DNA from 2 places in the Nonomuraea sp. ZG12 genome. Region 1 is predicted to be linked to the other one. Evidence: riboswitches for the same ligand, from Rfam matches in the RefSeq annotation. Region 1 holds a riboswitch; the other holds the start of a gene.
The links. Region 1 has a riboswitch for glycine ahead of gcvP (aminomethyl-transferring glycine dehydrogenase). Riboswitches for the same ligand answer to the same signal wherever they lie in the genome.
Positions count from the first base shown of each region.

Region 2: linked by a shared signal. The riboswitch ahead of gcvT (glycine cleavage system aminomethyltransferase GcvT) and the one ahead of gcvP (aminomethyl-transferring glycine dehydrogenase) in region 1 are both predicted to bind glycine.

Region 1 is NZ_JBQHCW010000001.1:1,210,199-1,213,593, forward strand. Features, by position in the region: gene ftsR (transcriptional regulator FtsR) at 1-608, shown strand, start outside; gene ACTMTF_RS05635 (bifunctional nuclease family protein) at 715-1,185, shown strand; gene ACTMTF_RS05640 (MerR family transcriptional regulator) at 1,334-1,954, shown strand; glycine riboswitch at 1,973-2,064, shown strand; gene gcvP (aminomethyl-transferring glycine dehydrogenase) at 2,225-3,395, shown strand, end outside.
Region 2 is NZ_JBQHCW010000003.1:212,310-215,704, reverse strand. Features, by position in the region: gene ACTMTF_RS12820 (L-serine ammonia-lyase) at 1-250, opposite strand, end outside; gene gcvH (glycine cleavage system protein GcvH) at 303-692, opposite strand; gene gcvT (glycine cleavage system aminomethyltransferase GcvT) at 689-1,774, opposite strand; glycine riboswitch at 1,812-1,908, opposite strand; glycine riboswitch at 1,909-2,006, opposite strand; gene ACTMTF_RS12805 (gamma-glutamyl-gamma-aminobutyrate hydrolase family protein) at 2,093-2,782, opposite strand; gene ACTMTF_RS12800 (3-oxoacyl-ACP reductase) at 2,794-3,395, opposite strand, start outside.

The DNA.
Region 1 (3,395 bases):
TCGCCCTCCTGCAGGGCGAGTTCCCCGATGTCACCGTCTCCAAGATCCGTTTCTTGGAGGGGGAGGGGCTCATCGAGCCGGAGCGCACCCCGTCGGGCTTTCGCAAGTTCACCCACCTGCACGTCCAGCAGCTCCGCTACATCCTCACCGAGCAACGGGACCATTACCTGCCGCTGAGGGTGATCAAGGACAAGATGGCGGAGAGCTTCGCCCGCCCCCGCGCCGTGCAGGACAAGCAGGAGGTGCGCCTCAGCCGTGCCGAGCTGCTGGAGGCGGCCGGGCTCGACGAGGAGACGCTCACCGAGCTGGAGGACTACGGCCTGCTCGCGCCCAAGGCCAGGCGTTATGACGAGGACGCGCTCAAGGTGGCGCGCAGCGTCGGCGCGCTGGCCCGCTTCGGGCTGCACGCCCGCCACCTGCGGGCGGTCAAGGCGGCGGCCGAACGGGAGGCCGGTCTGGTCGAGCAGACCGTGGCGCCGATCCTGAAACGGCGGGCGCCAGGCGCGATCGGCGAGGCCGACGAGACGGCCAGGGAGCTGTCCACGCTCCTGCTCGACCTGCACGAGGCCCTGCTGCGTACGGGCGTGCGGAGCGTTCTCGGGCGATGAGCGGCCCGAGGGACATTCAGGGCCCCCCGGGTGTTACGTTGAATTGCAGAAGCGGACCAGCAATGAGCTGTGCCGGGTCGCCGGCCAGTCGAATATGGAGCAGCCCGTGTTGCAGATGGAGGTCGTGGGTGTTCGCGTAGAAATGCCCACAAATCAGCCGATCGTCTTGCTCAAGGAGGCACACGGGGAACGGTTCCTGCCCATCTGGATCGGCATGACCGAAGCGACGGCCATCGCCCTGGCCCAGGCGGAGGAGCCGCCGCCCAGGCCGCTCACGCACGACCTGTTCCGGGACGTGCTGAGCGCCCTCGGCGTGGGCCTGCGTGCCGTCAACATCGTCGCCCTGCGTGACGGGATCTTCTTCGCCGACCTGGTGTTCTCCAACGGCGTGGAGGTGAGCGCCAGGCCGTCCGACTCCATCGCGCTGGCGCTGCGCACCGGGGCACGCATCTTCGCCAGTGAGGAGGTCGTTCAGGAGGCCGGAGTGATCATCCCCGACGACCAGGAGGACGAGGTGGAGAAGTTCAGGGAGTTCCTTGACACGATCTCTCCCGAAGACTTTGGCAGGGCGGGGTAGGTATTTCAGTGCATTTACGCTTCACGACGCGCCGAGCCGGATCGTTGACTGGGCATGGTCACGGTCCTACGGTGCAAGTGAAACCCGTGGCCGCCTTTTTACGAACCCCCAGATCAGGCCGCGGGATGAGAGAAAGCCGGAGGTCCGCGTGGCGGTCAGCAGCGGCGAGGGAAAGACGGCCGGCCAGGAAGATCCGGTACGGCGTGAGAGCGCGCGGCAGCGTGCCGGAGAGCAGGGCCTGCTCTTCGACGAGCAGCCCGCGACGGTGCCGGACGACATCGGATACCGTGGCCCGACGGCGTGCGCGGCAGCCGGCATCACCTACAGGCAGCTGGACTACTGGGCGCGCACCGGCCTGGTCGAGCCCACGATAAGAGCAGCGCAAGGTTCGGGTTCCCAACGGCTCTACTGTTTCCGCGACATCCTGGTGCTCAAGGTCGTCAAGCGACTGCTCGACACCGGGGTATCCCTCCAGCAGATCCGCACCGCCGTGCAGCATCTGCGTGATCGCGGGGTGGCCGACCTCGCGCAGATCACGCTGATGAGCGACGGTGTGAGCGTTTACGAATGCACCTCGGCGGACGAGGTGATAGACCTTCTCCAGGGTGGCCAGGGCGTGTTCGGCATCGCGCTCGGCCGGGTCTGGCGCGAGGTCGAGGGATCCCTCGCGGAGCTGCCGGGGGAACGGGCGGCGGTCGCGGACACCGTCCCGGCCGACCATCCCGCTGACGAACTGGCCCAGAGGCGACGGGCGCGCCGAATAGGGTAGTAATCTAGGACATGTCGATGACCCCATGCGGGAGAGTCCCCGGCTGGACCGGGGCGCCGAAGGAGCAACCTCCCCGGAATCTCTCAGGCAACCGGTACCGCTCGGGTGAGGCAACTCTGGAAAGCAGGCGCGCTCGCCAGGCGCGCTTCACCGACGGTGCAAGCCCCGCGGGGTGAAGCTCTCAGGTCGCGAAGACAGCGGTGACAGAGGGGGAGACCTGGCATACGCCCGCGCTCTGCGCCGGTCTCCATCGCCTCGGGAGGCATCTCCATGACCGACCTGTCACCACCGCCGTTCTCCGCCCGGCACATCGGGCCGTCGCAGAGCCAGCAGCAGCGCATGCTCGAGGCCGTGGGCTTCGAGTCCGTGGCGGATCTGGTGGCCGTGGCCGTCCCCGAGGCGATCCGGAGCAAGGACCGCCTCAAGCTGCCCGCCGCCGCGAGCGAGGCCGAGGCCATCGCCGAGCTGCGTGCCCTGGCCGACCGCAACCAGGTGCTCACCTCCATGATCGGCCTGGGCTACCACGACACCGTCACGCCCGCGGTGATCCGCCGCAACCTGCTGGAGAACCCGGGCTGGTACACCGCCTACACGCCGTACCAGCCGGAGATCTCGCAGGGCCGCCTGGAGGCGCTGCTCAACTTCCAGACCGTGGTGTCCGACCTCACCGCCCTGCCCGTGGCGGGCGCGTCCCTGCTCGACGAGAGCACCGCCGCGGCCGAGGCCATGACGCTGGCCCGGCGGACCGGCAAGAGCAAGAGCGACGTGTTCGTGATCGACGCCGACACGCTGCCCCAGACCAAGGCGGTGCTGGCCACCCGCGCAGAGCCGCTCGGCATCACGCTCGTGGAGAGCGACCTGGCGGGCGAGCTGCCGGCGTGCTTCGGCGTGCTCGTGCAGTATCCGGGTGCCTCCGGCCGGCTGCGTGACTTCCGCGACGTCGCCGAGCGGGCGCACGCCGCCGGCGCGCTCGTCGTGGCCGCCGCCGACCTGCTCGCGCTCACGCTGGTCGCCGCCCCCGGCGAGCTCGGCGCCGACATCGCCATCGGCTCCTCGCAGCGGTTCGGCGTGCCGTTCGGCTTCGGCGGTCCGCACGCCGCCTACATGTCCGTACGTGAGGGCCTGCAACGGCAGATGCCCGGGCGCCTCGTGGGCGTGTCCGTGGACGTCGACGGCGACCCCGCCTACCGGCTGGCCCTGCAGACCCGCGAGCAGCACATCCGCCGCGAGAAGGCCACCAGCAACATCTGCACCGCCCAGGTCCTGCTGGCCGTGATCGCCGGCATGTACGCCGTCTACCACGGGCCCGAAGGGCTGCGCCGGATCGCCGCCCGCGTGCACCGGCACGCCGTGGTCCTGGCCGACGGCCTGCGACAGGGCGGCGTCGAGGTCGTCCACCAGGAGTTCTTCGACACCGTGCTGGCCCGCGTGCCCGGCCGCG
Region 2 (3,395 bases), on a different contig from region 1:
TGGTGTCGACGTCCACCAGCTCGGGCTTCTCGCCGGACAGGCCCAGCAGGACGGCCTTGTCGCTGCCGTGGCCCTTGCCGGTCAGGCCGAGTGAGCCGTACAGGATCACTTCGACGCGCGTCGTACGGTCGAGCAGCCCGTCGGCGTGCAGCCCACGCGCGAACTTGTGGGCGGCGGCCATCGGGCCGCCGGTGTGGGAGCTCGACGGGCCGATACCGATCTTGAACAGGTCGAAGACGCTGATCGCCATTGATGCGCCTTTCAGCTAGGCCGGGGCCCGGTGGCGGGCCCCGGCGGCCGGATCAGGAATCGCCAGAGGTGAGTGCGGCGTACTCCTCGGCGGACAGCAGGTCTTCCGCATTGCCCTCCACGCGCACGCGGAACATCCAGCCCTCGCCGTAAGGGTCGCTGTTGGCCAGCGACGGGTCGTCCACGAGGCTCTGGTTGACCTCCACCACCTCGCCGCCGACGGGGGTGAAGATCTCGCTCACCGACTTGGTCGACTCCACCTCGCCGATGGAGTCGCCCGGCTCGATGGTGGAGCCGACCTCAGGGAGCTGCACGTAGACGACGTCACCCAGGGCTTCGGCGGCGAAGGCCGTGATCCCGATGGTCGCGATGAGGCCGTCCTCAAGACCGGCCACCCACTCGTGCTCCTTGGTGTAGCTCAGGTCCTCAGGGATGTTGCTCACTTGTTCCTCCTGTAAAAGGGCAGCTCGACCCGGTCCACGGGCTCATGGCTGCCCCGGATGTCCACGGCCAGACCTTCATTGACCCCGGTGTCGACGTAGGCCAGCGCGATGGGCTTGCCCAGGGTCTGGGATGGCGCACCACTGGTGACCTCGCCGACGACGGCACCGTCCTTGGTGACCGGGTAACCGTGGCGCGGCACCCGGCGGCCTCGCGCGACCAGGCCGACGAGACGGCGCCGTGGCGGGATGTCCTTGACCGCCTCCAGCGCCGACCTGCCGACGAAGTCGCCCGGCTTGTCGAATTTCACCACTCTGCCCAGGCCCGCGTCGAACGGGGTGAGCGAGACGCCGAGCTCGTTGCCGTACAGCGGCATGCCGGCCTCCAGCCTGAGCGTGTCGCGGCTGGACAGCCCCGCGGGCCTGAGGTCGTACGGCTCGCCCGCCGCCGTCAGCGCGTGCCAGAGCGGCACGGCGTCCTGGTTGGCGATGAAGAGCTCGAAGCCGTCCTCGCCGGTGTAGCCGGTGCGGGCGATGAGCGCCTGCCGCCCGTCGACCAGCCCCGGCAGCCCGGTGTAGTACTTGAGCCCGGTCAGGTCGGCGTCCGTGAGCGTGGCGAGGATCTCCTGCGCGCGCGGACCCTGCACGGCGATCAGTGAGTACTGGTCCGAGCGATCCTCAACCACCACGTCGTACGACTTGGCGCGGGTTTTCAGCTCATTGCCGACCATTTCATAGTTCGAGGCGTTGGCCACGACCATGAACTCCTCGTCCCCGAGCCGGTAGACGATGAGGTCGTCCAGCACCCCGCCCCGCTCGTTCACGATCATGGTGTAGCGGGCCCGGCCGGGCTCCATCGCCGACAGGTGACCCACCAGCGCGAAGTCCAGCGCCTCACCCGCCTGCGGCCCGGTCAGGAAGATCTCGCCCATGTGCGAGAGATCGAACAACCCGGCCGCGTGGCGGACCGCGTTGTGCTCCGCGGACTCGCTGCCGTAACGCAACGGCATGAGCCATCCGGCGAAGTCGGTCAGCGTGGCGCCGAGAGCCTCGTGTACGTCTCTCAACGGTGTGAGTCGGGACATGTGTCGCACCTCAGGACAGGGACGGATGCACGGATCATCCTCCCCCTCTGTCGTCGTTGCCTGAGAGCTTCGCCCGGGGATTTGCCGGACTTTCACCTTCGGCGAGGCCACCAGGCCTGCTTTCCAGAGGACACCTCGTCCGTACGGTCCTTTTCCTTGAGAGGTTCGCGGGGAGGGCTTGCTCCTTCAGGGGCCCCGACCGGCTGTCAGGACGCTCTCCCGTACGGTTTCGACGGTGATGTCCGCAAGCCTAGTGGCGTCACGGGCCTGTTGTCGCGCCCGGCTTCCAGGGGAGTGAACCCGCCCGCACGCCCGGGGTCAGCAGGCGGCTATCAGGGCTTCGAAGAGGGCGCAGTCGGTGGCGGCTTCCGGGTGCCACTGGACGGCGATGGTGAAGGGGTGGGTGTCCAGTTCCACCGCCTCGATCGTGCCGTCGTCGGCCGTGGCGGTGGCCGTCAGGGTTGGGGCCAGGCGGTCGGCGGCCTGGTGGTGGTAGTGCGGCACGGTCACGGGATCGTCGCCCAGGGCCTTGGCGACCCGGCTGCCGGGGGTGGGCCGGATGGGGAGGTGGCCGAACTCGCCGGGGGCGGGGGAGTGGCCGGTGTGCCCGACGACGTCCGGGAGGTGCTGGTGGAGAGTGCCGCCGAGGGCGACGTTCAGGACCTGGAGTCCTCGGCAGACACCTAGGTAGGGGAGACCGGCGTCCAGGGCCGCGGTCAAGAGCGCAAACTCCGCCTCGTCACGAAATTTCCGGACATAGCCGGTTTGGTCGTGCGGCTGCTCCCCGTACCTGCCGGGGTCGATGTCGCCCCCGCCGGCCAGGATCAGCCCGTCCAGCCGCCCCACCAGCGCCGCCGGCTCGCCCGCCGGCGGCAGCACCACGGGCTGCCCGCCCGCCCGCACCACCTGCTCCACATAGGTGTACGGCAGCAGCGCGACGGTCATCTCCCAGACCGTGAACCGCGCGGGCTCGACGTAGGACGTGATGCCGATCAACGGCCGCTTCATCATCTTCCCCCCTACAGCGGTGTCACGTACGCGCCGGAGATCCCCCCGTCCACCAGGAACTCCGACGCCGTGATGAACGAGGCGTCGTCGCTGGCCAGGAAGGCGACCGCGGCCGCGATCTCCGACGCCTCGGCGAACCGCCCGACCGGCACGTGCACCAGCCGCCGCTGGGCCCGCTCGGGGTCCTTGGCGAACAGCTCCCGCAGCAGCGGCGTGTTGACCGGCCCCGGGCACAGGGCGTTGACCCTGATGCCCTCGCGGGCGAACTGGACGCCGAGCTCCCTGGACATGGCCAGGACCCCGCCCTTGGAGGCGGTGTAGGAGATCTGCGAGGTGGCCGAGCCCATGACCGCGACGAACGAGGCGGTGTTGATGATGGAGCCCTTGCCCTGCCGCCGCATGTGGCCGATGGCGTGCTTGCAGCACAGGTAGACGCTGGTGAGGTTGACCTCCTGGACGCGTCGCCAGGCGTCGAGGCCGGTCTCCAGGATCGAGTCGTCGTCCGGCGGGGAGATGCCCGCGTTGTTGAAGGCGATGTCCAGGCTGCCGTAGGTGTCGAGCGCGGTGGCGTACATCCGCTCGACGTCGTCCTCACTGGTCACGTCCGCCCTGA